Regions from separate parts of the Pseudarthrobacter sp. alpha12b genome, predicted to be linked through region 1. Evidence: predicted binding sites of a transcription regulator. Region 1 holds the regulator's gene; the other holds the start of a gene.
What was found. The regulator HspR, encoded in region 1, represses chaperone genes until heat shock. The targets are predictions, from matches to a motif close to AAGTTGAGTCNNNNNGACTCAACTT.
Positions count from the first base shown of each region.

Region 2: a site for HspR is predicted at 4,637-4,661, ahead of clpB (ATP-dependent chaperone ClpB). Genes of this name have one in related genera too.

Region 1 covers NZ_CP196746.1:3,199,468-3,207,601, forward strand. Annotated here, with positions in the region: gene hpaD (3,4-dihydroxyphenylacetate 2,3-dioxygenase) at 1-286, shown strand, start outside; gene hpaH (2-oxo-hept-4-ene-1,7-dioate hydratase) at 289-1,074, shown strand; gene ACTAQI_RS14820 (HpcH/HpaI aldolase family protein) at 1,059-1,862, shown strand; gene ACTAQI_RS14825 (hypothetical protein) at 1,881-2,267, opposite strand; gene ACTAQI_RS14830 (heat shock protein transcriptional repressor HspR) at 2,449-2,874, opposite strand; gene ACTAQI_RS14835 (DnaJ C-terminal domain-containing protein) at 2,890-3,861, opposite strand; gene ACTAQI_RS14840 (nucleotide exchange factor GrpE) at 4,134-4,832, opposite strand; gene dnaK (molecular chaperone DnaK) at 4,835-6,706, opposite strand; gene ACTAQI_RS14850 (hypothetical protein) at 6,941-7,237, opposite strand; gene ACTAQI_RS14855 (TetR/AcrR family transcriptional regulator) at 7,331-8,077, opposite strand.
Region 2 covers NZ_CP196746.1:3,092,254-3,100,387, forward strand. Annotated here, with positions in the region: gene ACTAQI_RS14350 (VOC family protein) at 1-568, opposite strand, end outside; gene ACTAQI_RS14355 (DUF3073 domain-containing protein) at 734-967, opposite strand; gene ACTAQI_RS14360 (septum formation family protein) at 1,240-1,920, shown strand; gene clpB (ATP-dependent chaperone ClpB) at 1,965-4,607, opposite strand; gene ACTAQI_RS14370 (sulfate/molybdate ABC transporter ATP-binding protein) at 4,763-5,821, opposite strand; gene ACTAQI_RS14375 (ABC transporter permease) at 5,818-6,705, opposite strand; gene modA (molybdate ABC transporter substrate-binding protein) at 6,702-7,562, opposite strand; gene ACTAQI_RS14385 (TOBE domain-containing protein) at 7,559-7,969, opposite strand; gene ACTAQI_RS14390 (DUF4031 domain-containing protein) at 8,087-8,134, shown strand, end outside.

The DNA of each region.
Region 1 (8,134 bases):
GATCTACACCCAGGACTACTACACCGGCGATCCCGACAACCCCACCATCACCTGGGACGTCCACGACAACCAGCGCCGCGACTGGTGGGGCAACCCCGTGGTCCCCTCCTGGTACACCGAGGCCTCCCTGGTCCTGGACCTGGACGGGAACCCGCAGCCGGTCATTGTCCGCGAGGAAAAGTCCGAGATGGCGGTGACGGTTGGCGCCGACGGTTTCTCGTACACGCGCAAGGAAGGCTCCGCCGAGGGTGACCGGACCGGCTTCAAGCTGGGAGTGCAGGTCTGACCATGCTGGAGCCAAAGACGATTGAGGCCATCGCGGACGAGCTGGTGGAGGCTGGCCGTTCCCGCACCCCCGTTCCCCGGCTGACGGCCCGCTACCCGGAGATGACGGTGGAGGATTCCTACGCCGTGCAACAGTTGTGGCGTCGCCGGAACGAGGACGCCGGCCGGACCCTGGTGGGGCGCAAGATCGGCCTCACGTCCAAGGCAATGCAGGCCGCCACCGGCATCACCGAACCGGACTATGGCGCCATCTTCGACGACATGGTGCTGGAGACCGGCTGCTCCGTGCAATGGGACCGGTACACACACCCACGGGTGGAGGTGGAGCTGGCGTTCGTCCTGAAGGACGGACTGAAGGGCCCGGGCGTGACCATCTTCGATGTCCTGAAGGCCACCGACTACGTGGTGCCGGCCCTCGAGATCCTGGATTCCAGGATCGAGATGGAGGGCCGGACCATCGTGGACACCATCTCGGACAACGCCGCGATGGGCGCCATGGTGATCGGCGGGAATCCGGTGAAGCCGGATGCCGTGGACCTGCGCTGGGTCTCGGCCATCCTGTACAAGAACCAGACCGTGGAGGAGACCGGTGTGGCCGCCGGCGTCCTGGACCACCCCGCCAACGGGGTGCACTGGCTGGCCAACAAGATCGCCGCCCACGGCGACTCGCTCAAGGCCGGGGACATCATCCTGGCCGGATCCTTCACCCGCCCCCTGTGGGTCTACAAGGGCGACACCGTCCACGCCGACTACGGACCACTGGGGAGTGTCACATGCCGCTTCGAATAGAAGACACCTTCCGCACCGCCCTCGCTGCTGCCAACCGGCCGCTGGCCGGGATGTGGGTGTGCTCCGGCAGCCCGCTGATCGCCGAGCTCTGCGCAGGGTCCGGCCTGGACTGGCTCCTGGTCGATGCCGAACACAGCCCCAATGGGCTCGAGTCCATCCTGGCGCAGCTGCAGGCGATCCACGGCTACCCGGTGCACACCGTGGTCCGGCCGCCGGTCAACGACACCGTGGTGATCAAGCAGTACCTGGATCTGGGCGTGCAGAACCTGTTGATCCCCATGGTCAACTCGGTGGCGGAGGCTGAAGCTGCCGTTGCGGCCACCCGCTACCCGCCGCAGGGCGTCCGCGGCGTTGGTTCGGCGCTGGCCCGCGCCGCCCGCTGGAACCGGGTCCCTGATTACCTGGCCCGGGCCAATGAGACCATCAGCGTCACCGTCCAGATCGAGTCGACGGCGGCCGTCGAGGCAGTGGAGGACATCCTCAAGGTCGACGGCGTGGACGCCGTCTTCGTCGGCCCCTCCGACCTCGCCGCGTCCATGGGCCTGCTGGGGCAGCAGGAACACCCCGAGGTGCGCGCCGCCGTCGAACACTGCCTGGCAGCTGCGAAGGCGGCCGGGAAGCCTGGCGGCGTCAACGCCTTCAACCCCGACACGGCGGAGCACTACCTCAACAGCGGCGCCGCCTTCATCCTGGTGGGGGCCGACGTCGCTCTCCTGGCACGCGGCTCCGAAGCCCTCGCTGCGAAGTACATCCCCCAAACCGGCGGCGACACCCCTGCCAGCTACTGACAAAAGGTGCGGGCGTCGCTACCCCATCGCAGGGGCGGTGGACGTCCGCCCGGCGAACTGTTTGCGGGCCCACCGGGCGAGCTTCTTGCCCTTCCCCTTCCACCAGTTGTCCTCGTCCTTGTTGTAGTGGAACCGGAAGACGATGGCCACCAGCACGAACATGCCCATCACCACATCAACCCAGGACGACACCACCAGGGCGATGAAGACTGTCAGGGCGTTGGCCATGATCGAGGGGATGGCCAGGGTGCGGAATACGGTGCTGGCCACGTAGCGCCGGTGCGACCTCGGGACGGACAACTCGCGGACCATGTCGAAGCAGACGCAGGCCACCACAATGGTCTGTCCGATGGCCAGCAGGACCTGGCCCGGCACGGAGCCGCTGAAGGCGGCCACGGCTTCCATTCCCGGGCTCATGGCCGGGCCTTGCTGTTGAGACCTTTGCTGAGAACCTTAAACACGGAAAACCCCCAGAACTTGCGGAACCATCGCCGCTGATCCGGCGATGGTTCCATTCAAGTTTCAGGGGGCTTTTCCGTCACGAGTAGTGGGTACTCTATTTTCGCGGAACGCCGGAATGCGGTACTTACTGCCCGATTGCCCGCGGCCGCCACACCACCACGGCCTGCGACCTCGGCCGGGGCCGCTGCCCGCGCGCCAGGCTCACCACGTCACCGGCTGCACCGGCAGCAAAAATCCGGGAGTCCACCGCACGCGGACGGCGTCCGAGTTCCTCGGTAAGTTCCGAGATCCGGCTTTGGAGGGCGGCCACCTGGTTTTCGAGTTCCAGGATGCGCTTGATCCCCTCCAGCGACACGCCCTCGTGGGACAGCCGCTGTACCTCCCGCAGCGTGTTCACGTCACGCTGCGAGTAGCGCCGGGACTTGCCCGGGGCACGGCTGGGCTTGACGATGCCAAGCCTGTCGTACTGCCGCAGGGTCTGCGGGTGCATGTCCGCCAGCTCGGCCGCCACGGAGATCACGAAGATCGGTTGGTCAACACTGATGTCCACGGCTCACCTCCGCTCCTAGAGCCGGGCCTTGGCTGCCAGGCCCTCACGGACATCCGCCGACGACGTGGCCTCGGCGAACGCCTTGACCGCAGCTTCGGCATCCTTGTTGAGATTCTTGGGAACTGCGACGTCGATGGTCACCAACAGGTCTCCGGTCACCTTGGACGTCTTCACGCCTTTGCCCTTGACCCGCAGGGTACGGCCCGACGGCGTGCCCGCCGGGACACGCACCTTCACCTTGTCGCCGTCGATGGTGGGAACTTCGATGTCCGCTCCCAAAGCAGCCTCCGGGAAGGTGACGGGGACGTGGATGCGGAGGTTGTCGCCGTCGCGCGTGTAGAACGCGTGGGGCTGGACGGCGACGGACACGACCAGGTCGCCGTTGCCGGCGGCACCGGGCTGGCCTTTGCCGCGCACCCTGACCTTCTGGCCGTCCTTGATGCCGGCCGGAACCCGGACGTCGATGACCTCGCCGCTGGGTTCGCGCAGTCCGATGGTGGTCCCCCGGATGGAACCGGCGAAGGAAATGCTGGTGGACGCGGTGCGGTCCGCACCCTTCTGCGGGGTGCGCTGGAAGCCGGGAGCACCGCCAAAACCGCCAAAGAGATCTGCGAACTCGGGCGGGATGCCGCCGCCCGCGGGGTTGAAGCCGCCCGCATGGCGCCCGGTGTTGCCCGTGAACAGGCCGCCGAACATATCCTCGAACCCGCCGTTGGTAGCGCCCGCGCCACCGGGGGCGAAACGTGCCCCGCTGCCCATGGCCCGGATGGCGTCATACTGCTGGCGCTCGTCGGGATCCGAGAGCACCGAATAAGCCTCGGAGATGTCCTTGAACTTCTTCTCGGAAGCAGCGTTCCCCGCATTCGTATCAGGGTGGTGCTGCCGCGCAAGCTTCCGGTAGGCCTTCTTGATATCGGCTTCGGAAGCGTCCTTGGCAACACCAAGGATCTTGTAAAAGTCCTTGTCCACCCAATCCTGGCTAGCCAATGGCGTTTCCTTTCAAAGTCTTCTAACTAACAGCTCTCCGCGGTACAGGGGCCCCCGCCCCTACGCGTGGTGGCTTGGTCCTCACGGACCAAGCCACCACGCTCCGGCAGGCCCGATGCCACTCCCGGGGCCCCTGTACCGCTGCGAGCTTTGTGGTTACCTCACCTTAGGCGAGATCACCCCCGGCGCGGAGGCCGGATATGGGGCGGCGGTGTGGAGGGCGCCGCGAAGCGGGCACCGCCCCATATCCGGCGTAGCGCCAAGTACCCCGACTAAGCCGGGACCGCGACGATGACCTGGGCTGCGCGGAGCACGCGGTCGCCTGACTTGTAGCCTGAGCGGAGCACCTGGCTGACGGTGTCAACCTCGATGTCCTCGCCAGGCTGCTGGATCAGGGCCTCGTGGATCGTGGGATCGAACTCCACGCCGGTCTCGTTGATGCGGACCAGGCCGTAGGTCTTCAGCGCGTTCTCCAGTTTGGTGGCGATCGCGGCGAAGGGACCGTCGGTCAGGTCACCGTGCTGCCGTGCGGCGTCGACGTCGTCCAGGACCGGAAGCAGGGAGTTCAGGACGCCGATGACGGCCATTTCCCCTGCCACGGCGCGGTCGCGTTCAACGCGCTTGCGGTAGTTGACGTACTCAGCCTGGAGGCGGAGCAGGTCATTGCGCAGTTCGGCTGCCTCGGCGTTGCCGGATGATCCTGCCGGAGTCCCCTGGGCCACGGATTCCTCGGCCGGCACGTCCACGCCGTTGAGAATCTCCTCGGCCTGGGCCAGCGCGTCGCCGTCGGAATCCGCTGCTCCGGCCTGGGACCCGGCCCCGGGGGCGGAGTGGCCGCCCTCGGGGTGCCGGGCCTGCCCGGTCACGGGGTCAACCTTGCGGTTGTCCCGGATGACCGGCTCCCCGTTGCCCTGCTTGGCGTCCTGGTTCGCGGATGAGTTGTGCTCTTCCTCGTTACCGTGGTGCGGCATGGCTACTTCTTCGCTTCGTCTTCGTCGATGATCTCGGCGTCGACGATGTCCTCGTCAGCCTTGCTGCCCGCCGAAGCTCCGGCGGCACCTTCAGCGCCGGGAGCGCCTGAGCCGTCCGGGGAACCGGCCTGGGAGTAGATGGCCTCGCCGAGCTTGGTCTGGGAAGCCTGCAGCTTCTCGAACGCGGACTTCACAGCGGCGTCGTCGGTGCCTTCGAGGGCCTTCTTGAGGCTGTCGACGTCGGCCTGGACCTCGGTCTTGACCTCTTCGGGCAGCTTGTCCGCGTTGTCGGCGATCAGCTTGTCCACGGAGTAGGCGAGCTGTTCGGCGGTGTTGCGGGTGTCGGTCGCCTCGCGGCGGGCCTTGTCCTCGGCTGCGTGCTCCTCGGCGTCACGGACCATGCGGTCGATGTCTTCCTTGGAGAGGCTGGAGCCGCCGGTGATGGTCATGGACTGTTCCTTGCCGGTGCCCTTGTCCTTCGCGGAGACGTGGACGATGCCGTTGGCGTCGATGTCGAAGGTGACCTCCACCTGGGGAACGCCGCGCGGTGCCGGAGCGATGCCGGTCAGCTCGAACGTGCCCAGCGGCTTGTTGTCCCGGGTGAACTCACGCTCACCCTGGAAGACCTGGATGGCCACGGACGGCTGGTTGTCATCCGCCGTGGTGAAGGTCTCGGACCGCTTGGTGGGGATGGCGGTGTTGCGCTCGATCAGGTGCGTCATCACGCCACCCTTGGTCTCGATGCCCAGGGACAGCGGGGTGACGTCGATCAGGAGGACGTCCTTGCGCTCACCCTTCAGCACACCGGCCTGCAGGGCTGCGCCGACTGCCACGACCTCGTCCGGGTTGACGCCCTTGTTGGGCTCCTTGCCACCGGCCAGTTCCTTCACCAGCTCGGACACGGCGGGCATACGGGTGGAGCCACCCACCAGCACGATGTGGTTGATGTCGGAAAGCTTGATGCCGGCTTCCTTGATGACGTCGTGGAACGGCTTCTTGGTGCGCTCCAGCAGGTCCTTGGTGAGGTCCTGGAACTTGGCGCGGGTCAGCTGCTCGTCCAGGTGGACCGGGCCGTCGGGGGTGACGGACAGGTACTGGAGCGAGACGTTGGTGCTGGACGAGGAGGAGAGTTCCTTCTTGGCCTGCTCGGCTGCTTCGCGGAGGCGCTGGAGGGCGATCTTGTCCTTGGAGAGGTCGATGCCCTTGACCTTGAGCTGGTTCAGCAGGTAGTCAACGACGCGCTGGTCCCAGTCGTCGCCGCCCAGGCGGTTGTCACCGGCGGTGGCGCGGACCTGGATGGTGGAGAAGTTGTCTTCGTCCTTGCCGACTTCCAGCAGGGAGACGTCGAAGGTACCGCCACCGAGGTCGAAGACCAGGATGAGTTCGTCTTCCTTGCCCTTGTCCAGGCCGTAGGCCAATGCCGCGGCGGTGGGCTCGTTGACGATGCGCAGGACGTTCAGGCCCGCGATTTCGCCGGCCTCCTTGGTGGCCTGGCGCTCGGCGTCGTTGAAGTAGGCCGGGACGGTGATGACGGCGTCGGTGACCTTTTCACCCAGGTAGGACTCGGCGTCGTTCTTCAGCTTCATGAGGATACGAGCGGAGATTTCCTGCGGGGTGTACTTCTTGTCATCGATCGCGACGGTCCAGTCAGTGCCCATGTGGCGCTTGACTGAAGCGATGGTGCGGTCGATGTTGTTGACGGCCTGGCGCTTGGCGATCTCGCCGACCAGGACTTCGCCGGACTTGGAGAATGCAACGACCGACGGCGTGGTGCGGCCACCCTCGGCGTTGGCAATAACGGTGGGCTCGCCACCTTCGAGAACGGAGACGACGGAGTTGGTGGTTCCGAGGTCGATACCTACTGCACGTGACATGTGTTGCTTCCTTCTTTCCTTGGAAACTGGCTGGCGCCCTAAACATTGAGCGTTCTGCACTCAACTCTACTCAGGGCGCCAGCGATGTCAATCCAAAGTTGAGTGCAGTCCACTCAACTTTGCGTGCAATACGGGATACCCGCCTCGGGATTCCTTGATTTTCCAGGGTTCCGGGCGCAGAATCACGACGGCGGCAGGCCAGTTCGCTTTGGGAGAACGTGCCGCCGGGCTGCTTTAGCGCTCCGGGTTCCGGTCACCGTGGAGCGGGCCACGCTGTTCGGCAGTGGCCTGCACCTGGCCGTCGGTGAGCCCTTCACGGATGGCGTTCTCCGTCCGCGCCCGGCCCGTGGCACCGGCGTCGCCGTAGTCGCCGTCCTCATATTCGCCGTCCGGCGCATCGCGATCGGGCTCGTTGATGGTACCGGCGTCACCGTAGTCCCCATCCACGTACTGGCCGCCTTCGCCCTCCAGTCCGGGGGCGCTGCCACCCTTGCGGGGCTCCTCGGCTGCAACTTCAGGATTCTCAGTCATGGTGCATCTCTCCTTCGAGGCTCCGCGTCCGTGCGGGCGCACTGGCAGTCTATCGACGGGGGCGGCGGACCAACAGGGCCCCGGGGGCACCTGTCAGGAGGCCTGGAGCGGCAGGCCGGCGATACCGGCCAGGACGCCAAGATGGTGGTCGAAGAGCTCCGCGGGAGCCTTGAAGGTGTCCTGCCCGTACTGGTTGAACACCTCGAAGCTGACGGCACCGAAAAGGGAACTCCACACCAGGACGCCCCGCGCCACGAGCTCCTCCGGAACGGCCAGCCCAAACTCCGAACGGATGGCCGCAAGGTCTGCGGCAAGAACTGGCGGCAGGGCCGGATGCCCATCAGGAACCACAAGTTCTCCGGCGCGGGCAGCGGCATCCAGGATGCCAATCAGGCTGACGATAACGCGCGTCCCCGGGCCAGTCGTGCGCTCGGCGGGGGCGTTGTAGCCGGGAACGGGACTACCGAACAGGAGCGCGTAACTGGCGGGTTCGCGCATGGCCCACGCCCGGACGGCATGCCCCAGTGCCAGGAAGCGGCCAACGTGGTCCTTTTCGGCCACGGCTCCGACGGCGGCGTCCACCTCATCCCCAAGTTCGCCGAAGGCATCGATCAACAGCAGCGTCAGCAGCTCGTCCCGGCTCTCCACATACCGGTAGACGGCGGAGGACACCACCCCGAGGTCCCTCGCCACGGCCCGCAGGGAGAGCGCCGCCGCGCCCTGGGTTGCCAAATGCTGCCTTCCCAGCCGGACGATGTCCGCCACGGTTTGCGCCCTGGCCCGCTGCCGGGGCGTCACGGGACGGCCAGCACCGGCGGGCTTACTGTCAGCTTCATTCACGGGTCCAGCATGCCACAAAAGAGAGCAGGAGCATCAAAAGAGAGCGCTGCTCTTGAC
Region 2 (8,134 bases), 110 kb from region 1:
CCTCGTTGCCGTCGATGAGCAGCGTACTGTAGCTGCCGCCGTCGTCCTGTGGATACTCAGTGACCCCGTGCCCGAAAAGCTGCTGGAAGAAGCCGACGGCGGCCTGCGGCTCGGGCGTGATGAGTTCCGCCCAGGCCAGCGCGCCCGGCTCGTTGTACAGGTGGCTGCCGTAGTGGCTTCCCGCCTGCCAAATACCTGTAGTTCCGCCGCCGGGAGGGGCGAGGAAGCCCAGCACACCGGCGTCGCCCACCTTCTCCGGCCCGAAGTGGGCTGTGCCGCCTGCATGGCCCGCTTCCGCAAGCAGGTCCGCAGCGTCCCCCGCGGAGAAATAGATGTTCCACTTCGCGGAGATGCCGGCCTGCAACTGCAGGGGGCTTTGCGGTGCAATGGTGGCCACCAGCTGCCCGCGGACAAAAGCCTGCGCATAGCTGCGTCCGTCCGGGGTGGGAAAGTCCTGGTAAGCCCAGCCAAAGAGCCGGTTGTAGAAATCCTTGGCGGCGGCAACATCAGGGGTCTGTAGATCGGCCCAGCAGGGCTCTCCGTTGGCATACGTGGTCCGGACACTCATGCGGTCACGTTACCAACCCGGGGCCCAAAGAAACACGGAAAGCCCGTTGCCTTACCGGTAATCCGGTACGGCAACGGGCTCCGTGATGTAAGCGGTCACCCGAAACCGGGTTACAAAAAGGAAATCACAGCAGCCGGGCCACTGGCCACGGCAAACTTGCGACAACTAGCCGATGCGACGGTTGTCAACCTCGTCGTCATCGTCATCCAAATCATCCGCGTACTTATCCACATAAGCCGAATAGTCCGGTTCGACCGGTTCATTCGAGTAATGGCTCGTTAAACGGCTGCCCGGGCCCGTCAGCTCCCGCTGAAGTGCCGAGTAGTCAGTGTTCGGGGAGTAGTACTTAATGTCCCGAGCCTGCTTGGTAGCTTTTGCCTTTTGACGGCCGCGCCCCATGGCGTGACCCCCTTTTGTACTTGGACCGGAGGTGGTCACCTTGGCGATCGGTGAGGCCCCGGAATGTTTGGTCAATTTGTCGTACACCTAGATTACATGCTTTCGGCGGGCCCCGCTTGCCGCCTGCCGGCCCCGACGGCCACGTGGGGTACCATGACGCACCTCCACCCGCAGGATTCCGGGTTTTTTCTTCGGTAGAGTCACTTAAGAACTGCCGATTTTGTGTGGCCTTTGGCGAGCCGCGGAACCAAAACCCAGGAGGATGCGCACCCGTGAACCACCAGGACATCCCGCCGAAGCCGGCCCTGCCACCGAGGACCGGAAGCCTCCCAGTAGTCCAACGCGGGGACAGTGGTTCAGCCCCCGCCCCGGAGTCCGTCACATGGGCCCGGCCGCGCCAGGACCCCGAGCCGGAAAAGCGGGCTAACAGGAGGCCGGCGTTCTGGAAGGCGTTTCTTGTCGTCGTCATCCTTGCCGTTGCAGGCTCACTGGTGTGGCTCGCCGTGTGGCTGAACTCTGGTCCTGGCACCGATACGGCGAAGAGCGCAACGCCGGGCGTGCTGCAGACCTCCGTCACCCCGCCCGCCACACCCCAGCCCCTGCCCAGGGAAGGGGTTGCACCCGCGGCGTACGCGGTAGGTGACTGCTTCAAGGACTTCGATCCCCAGGCCCTGACCTCCACAGTGGTGCCGTGCGACACGGGCCATTCAGCACAACTGGTAGCCACCCTCCATTACCCGGACAGCGCCAAATATCCGGGAGCCGACCCGCTCAAGTCCAAGGCGCTGGAAGTCTGCCAGGCAGCGAAACTCAGCCCGGCGGCAAAACAGTTCCAACTCAACTACCAGCGCAGTTTCCCCAGCAACACAAGCTGGGAGTCCGGCGACCGCAGGGTGGATTGCTACGTCACGGCCGATGGCGGCAACGTGATCAACGCAAGCGTGCTGCCCTGACGGTTCACCCGCCAGGGCAGCACATCTCCGGCCACGGCAGCCTGTTATTCCTTCCGCCGCACTGAGAGCCCGGAGCTCGGGGCACCCGTCAGCGCGTCGACATTGCCCTCGGTGAGTTCGCCAAGGTCCGCGGCGGTGTCAACAACCACGGTGTCGCCGTCGCTGATCCCACCGGCAAGGATGGCCTTGGCAAGCCGGTCGCCGATCTCACGCTGCACCAGGCGGCGCAGCGGCCGGGCGCCGTAGGCGGGGTCGTAGCCGGACAGTGCAAGCCATGCCTTGGCGCCTTCGGTGACTTCAAGGGTGAGGCGCCGCTCGCGCAGCCGCCGTCCCAGCTCTTCCACGTGCAGCTCCACGATGTGGGCCAGTTCGTCCACCGTGAGGGCGTCGAACAGCACCACTTCGTCGAGCCGGTTGAGGAACTCCGGCTTGAAGGAGGCGTTCACGGTGGCCATGACGGCGTTGCGCTTGGCAGTGGCGTCCAGGGTCTGGTCCACCAGGAACTGGCTGCCCAGGTTGGACGTCAGCACCAGGATCACGTTGCGGAAGTCCACGGTGCGGCCCTGACCATCGGTGAGGCGGCCGTCGTCGAGCACCTGCAGGAGGATGTCGAACACCTCGGGGTGGGCCTTCTCCACCTCATCCAGCAGCACCACGGAGTACGGCCGGCGGCGCACGGCCTCGGTCAGCTGCCCGCCCTCTTCGTAACCCACGTAGCCCGGAGGCGCCCCGACCAGCCGGGCGACGCTGTGCTTCTCGCCGTACTCGGACATGTCGATGCGCACCATGGCGCGTTCGTCGTCGAACAGGAAGTCCGCCAGCGCCTTGGCCAGCTCGGTCTTGCCCACGCCGGTGGGGCCCAGGAACAGGAAGGAGCCGGTGGGCCGGTTGGGGTCGCTGATGCCGGCCCGCGCGCGGCGGACGGCGTCGGACACTGCGGTGACGGCCTTGGCCTGGCCAATCAGGCGCCGGCCCAGCTCCTCCTCCATGTGGAGCAGTTTCTGGCTTTCGCCCTGCAGCATGCGGCCCGCCGGGATGCCGGTCCATGCAGAGATGACCTCGGCAATATCCTCCGCGGTCACTTCCTCCGCCACCATTTGCGCGGACTTGTCCGTCACGGCGGCCTCGGCCTCGGCAGCGGCGTTCAGCTCGCGCTCAAGCGCCGGGATTTCCCCGTACAGGATCCGGGAGGCAGTCTCCAGGTCACCCTCGCGCTGGGCCTTGTCCGCGGTGGAGCGCAGCTCATCCAGCTTGGCTTTGAGGTCACCCACCCGGTTGAGGCCGGCCTTTTCAGCCTCCCAGCGGGCGTTCAGGGCCGAGAGCTCCTCTTCCTTGTCCGCCTTGTCGGCCCGGAGTGCGGCCAGCCGCTCCACGGAGGCCGGGTCTGATTCGCCGGACAGGGCCAGTTCCTCCATGGTGAGCCGGTCCACCTGGCGCCGCAGCTGGTCAATTTCCTCCGGTGCGGAGTCGATTTCCATGCGGAGGCGGGACGCTGCCTCGTCCACAAGGTCGATGGCCTTGTCCGGCAGCTGGCGGCCCGAGATGTAGCGGTTGGACAGCGTGGCGGCGGCCACCAGTGCGGAGTCGGCGATGGACACCTTATGGTGTGCTTCGTAGCGCTCCTTCAGGCCGCGGAGGATGCCGATGGTGTCCTCCACGCTGGGCTCGCCCACGTACACCTGCTGGAAGCGGCGCTCCAGGGCCGCGTCCTTCTCGATGTTTTCGCGGTACTCGTCCAGGGTGGTGGCGCCGATCAGCCGCAGCTCGCCGCGGGCCAGCATGGGTTTGAGCATGTTGCCGGCGTCCATGGAGGAATCCCCGGTGGCGCCGGCACCCACCACGGTGTGGATCTCGTCGATGAAGGTGACGATCTGGCCCTCGGAGCCCTTGATTTCCTCCAGGACCGCCTTCAGCCGCTCCTCGAACTCACCGCGGTACTTGGCGCCTGCAACCATGGAACCGAGGTCCAGGGAGATGAGCGTTTTGCCGCGCAGGCTTTCCGGGACGTCGCCCGCCACCATCCGCTGGGCCAGCCCTTCGACGACGGCGGTCTTGCCCACGCCGGGTTCGCCGATGAGCACCGGATTGTTCTTGGTACGCCGGGACAGGACCTGCACCACGCGGCGGATCTCCGAGTCGCGCCCGATCACGGGGTCCAGCTTGCCGGCACGGGCCATCGCGGTGAGATCCGTGCCGTACTTCTCCAGGGCCTGGAAGGTGTTTTCAGGATCCGGGCTGTCCACCTTGCGGTCGCCGCGGACCCCCGGCAGCGCCGCGAGCAGCGCCTCACGGGACGCGCCCGCATCGCGCAGGAGGCGTGCAGCAGGATCGTTGCCGGCGGAGAGGCCAACCAGGAGCACCTCGGTGGACACGAAGGAATCACCCAGCCGGTCCGCTTCCTCCTTGGCGTGCTGGATGGCCTGCAGGGCGGGCCGGCTCAGCTGCGCCTGCTGGCTGGAACCGCCGGAAGTGGCGGGCAGGGCCTTGATGGCGCTGCTGGCCTGGACGCTGACGGCGTCCGGGTCCGCGCCGGTGGCCCGGAGGAGCGCAACGGCGACGCCCTCGCGCTGGTCCATCAGTGCTTTAAGGAGGTGCGCCGGCTCCACCTGGGGGTTGCCGGCCGTCGAGGCGTTCATTGCCCCCGCGGAAAGAGCCTCCTGGCTCTTGGTGGTGAATTTGACGTCCAAAGAGAGCTCCTTTCGGGGGCTGGTTGACTAAGTTGAGTGTACTACGCTCAACTTTGCGCCGCGAGGTTCTTTAGCCATGTTTGCCCACGGCGAAACGGCTGTCCAGAGCCGGAGGTCCCGCCGTGCACCCAACCCCGCACCGTACAGAACCGGCGCTACGTCCCGTATACCGACACAGCGGCCGCCTTGACCACGAAGTGCACCGTCATGCCGGGAACAAGGCCAAGGTCCGCTGAGGCTGCCGGGGTGATGTCGGCGGCCAGACTGCCGGCCCGTACCCGGATTTGGTCGCCGTGCGGCTCGAGGTCGGTGATGGTGACGGCAAACGAGTTCCGGGGGCTTCCGTGTGCGTCGTCAAGGAACACGGAAACGGCCGACGGCGGGAACACGGCAACGCCCGGACCACTAGGCGTTGGCAGCTGGCCGGGTTCCTCGTCGTGCCCGGCGATCCTCAGGCCCTGGCTGGTGCGCACCCCCGCGCCATCCAGGGCGCCAGGAATGAAGTTCAGGCCGGCGAGTCCGGCAGCAAAGGAACTGCGTGGACGTTCCAGCACGGCCCGCGTAGGCCCTTCCTCGGCGATCCTGCCGTCTTCCAGGATGACCACACGGTCCGCGAGCATCAGGGCGTCCAGCACGTCGTGGGTGACGATGATGGCCTGCCGTCCGGCAAGGACCCGCTTGAAGAGGCGGCGCAGGAGCGGGGCGGAATGGATGTCCAGGGCGGCCAGCGGCTCATCCAGCAGGAGGAGCGCGGGATCGGCGGCGAGCGCACGCGCCACGGCCACACGCTGGGCCTGCCCGCCGGAGAGTTCGGCGGGACGGCGTCCGGCCAGGTGCTCCGCTTCGACGTCGGCCAGCCAGCGCAGGGCCTGCTCCTTGGCGGCCCGCTTGGGGACACCGGCGCTGCGCGGCCCGAAGGAGACATTGTCCACCGCGCTCAGGTGGGGAAAGAGCAAGGGTTCCTGGGCGAGCAGCGCGGTGCCGCGGTGATGGGGCGGCACCCAGGCACCCTTTCCGCCGTCGAGGTCAAAGAGGGTTTTGCCGTTGAGTCCGGCGCGGCCGCTGTCCGGCCGCAGGAGGCCCGCGATGCTTGACAGCAGGGTTGATTTTCCGGCGCCGTTGGGCCCCATGACGGCCACGGTTTCGCCCGGCCGGACGGCCAGGTCCACGTCGAAGCCCCGCCCGGCCACGACCGCCTGGAAGGAGAGCGTCACCGGGCGTCCCCTCCTGCCGTTGCGGGCGGCGCCGTCCGTTTTCCGGCTCCGGTTCGGCCCGCTGCCGGTTGCCGGTACGCGAGGGCCACCACGGCGACGGCGACCGCCACCAGCACCAGGGACAGGGCGACGGCGGCGTCCGGGTCCGTTTCCCGCTGCAGGTAGATCTCCAGCGGCAGGGTCCGGGTCACCCCCTGGAGGCTGCCGGCGAAGGTCAGCGTGGCACCGAACTCGCCCAGGCTCCGGGCGAAGGAGAGGACAGCACCGGACGCCAGGCCCGGCAGGACGAGCGGCAGCGTGACGCGCCGGAACACGGTGCCGGGCCGTGCCCCCAGCGTTGCCGCCACGGCCTCGTAGCGGGAGCCCGACGTCCGCAGCGCCCCTTCCAGGCTCACCACCAGAAAGGGCAGCGCCACGAACGTCTGCGCCAGGACCACCGCAGTAGTGGAGAAGGCGATGCGGAACCCGAGCACTTCCAGGGTCTGCCCCAGCAGCCCCTGCCGGCCGAACGTGTAGAGCAGGGCGATCCCGCCCACCACCGGGGGAAGCACCAGCGGCAGGAGCACCAGCGAGCGCAGCAGCCCCTGGAAGCGGAAGGAGTCCCGGGCCAGGACCAGGGCAAGGGGGACCCCCAGCACGATGCACAGCAGGGTGCTCGCCGCAGAGGTCCGCAGGCTCAGTCCCAGCGCCGTCAGGGACGGCTCCGACGTCACCAGCGGAATGAACTGACCCCAGTCAACGCGCAGCACCATTGCCAGCAGCGGGAGCACCACGACGACGGCGGCCAGGACTGCCAGCGCGCGGACCCAGGCGGGGACGCCGGAGTAGGCCGCGGCTTGCGTGCGCGGCCGCGCCTGGGGCGGCGTCCCTGGCCGCCGTATCACTTGCTGCCTGAATGGGCATTGGCAGGGCCGAATCCCGCCACGGCAAGGACTTTCTGGCCCTCCGGGCCGGTGACCAGGTCCAGGAAGGCCTGGGCGGTGGCCTTGTTCCGGCCGCCGGCCACACCCGCAATCGGGTACGTGTTGACCGCACTCCCCGATTCCGGGAACTGGATGCCTGCCACCCTGGTTCCCGCGGCCTTAATGTCTGTTCCATAGACCAGCCCCGCGTCCGCCTCCCCGGAAGTGACCTTGCCCAGGACGTCCGTGACCGCGTTTTCCTCGCTGACCGGGCTCAGCGTAAGCCCCGCCGCCGCCGCCACCCTGGCCGTGGCAGCCCCGCAGGGGACCTGGCTGGCACAGGTCACCAGCTTGATGCCCGGCCGGGCCAGGTCCTTCAGTGCTGCAACCCCGGCCGGGTTGCCCGGCGGCACTGCGATGGCCAGGGTGTTGGTGGCAAAGTCCTTTGGCGTGCCGTCGGCGAGGCCCGCGTCCTGCACCTTCTTCATGTTGGCCGTGTCCGCGGATGCGAAGACGTCGGCCGGTGCACCCTGGTCGATTTGGCTGGCCAGGTCGGAGGATCCCGCGAAGCTCAAGGTGACCGAGGTGCCTGGATTTTCCGCTTCGAAAGTGCGGGCGAGTTCGGTAAAGGCCTGTTCAAGGGAGGCAGCCGCGAAAACGGTGATGGCGCCTGCCGGCTTGGTGCCGGAACCGGTGGCGGTGGCGCCGCCGGAACCTGTTCCCGCGTCCGGGCTGCCCGCCGGGGCACAGCCGGACAGGACGGCCAGCAGCAGCGCGGCCAGTGCGACGACGGAGGCCCGGAGGGTGGAAGCCGCGGATCGGAGGGGTTGCCGGCTCATGCCGTGACCCGGCCCTTCGGGGATTCGATGATGACGGTCGTTGCCTTGACCACGGCGGTGGCCACCGCCCCCGGTTCCAGGCCCAGCTCGCGCACGGCTTCGCTGCTCATCAGCGAGACCACCCGGAAAGGTCCGCACTGCAGTTCCACCTGTGCCATGACCTTGTCCGTGATGACATTGGTTACCAGGCCCACAAACCGGTTCCGCGCCGAACTGCTGCCGCTTTTCGGGTCGTCGGGGAGCTGGGCGAGCTTCTGGGCATGGGTTGCCAGTTCCAGGCCGTCGACTGCGAGGCGGCCGGAGGCGTCCCGGAGCGCGGTGAGGGTTCCCTGCTCCGTCCACCGGCGGACGGTATCGTCACTCACGCCCAGGAATCGGGCGGCCTCAGAAACGCGAATAAGTGCCATTCGCCGATTCTAGTCCGCAAATGCGGGACTATGTTGGCCCGTGGAGGCGCCATGGAGGTGGTGGCTTCTCCCCGCACTGCGCGGCGTGCCGGCGAAGGACAGCACTAGACTCCTTCCATGGCCATCTACATCGACCCGCCGCTGTGGCCTGCACACGGAACACAC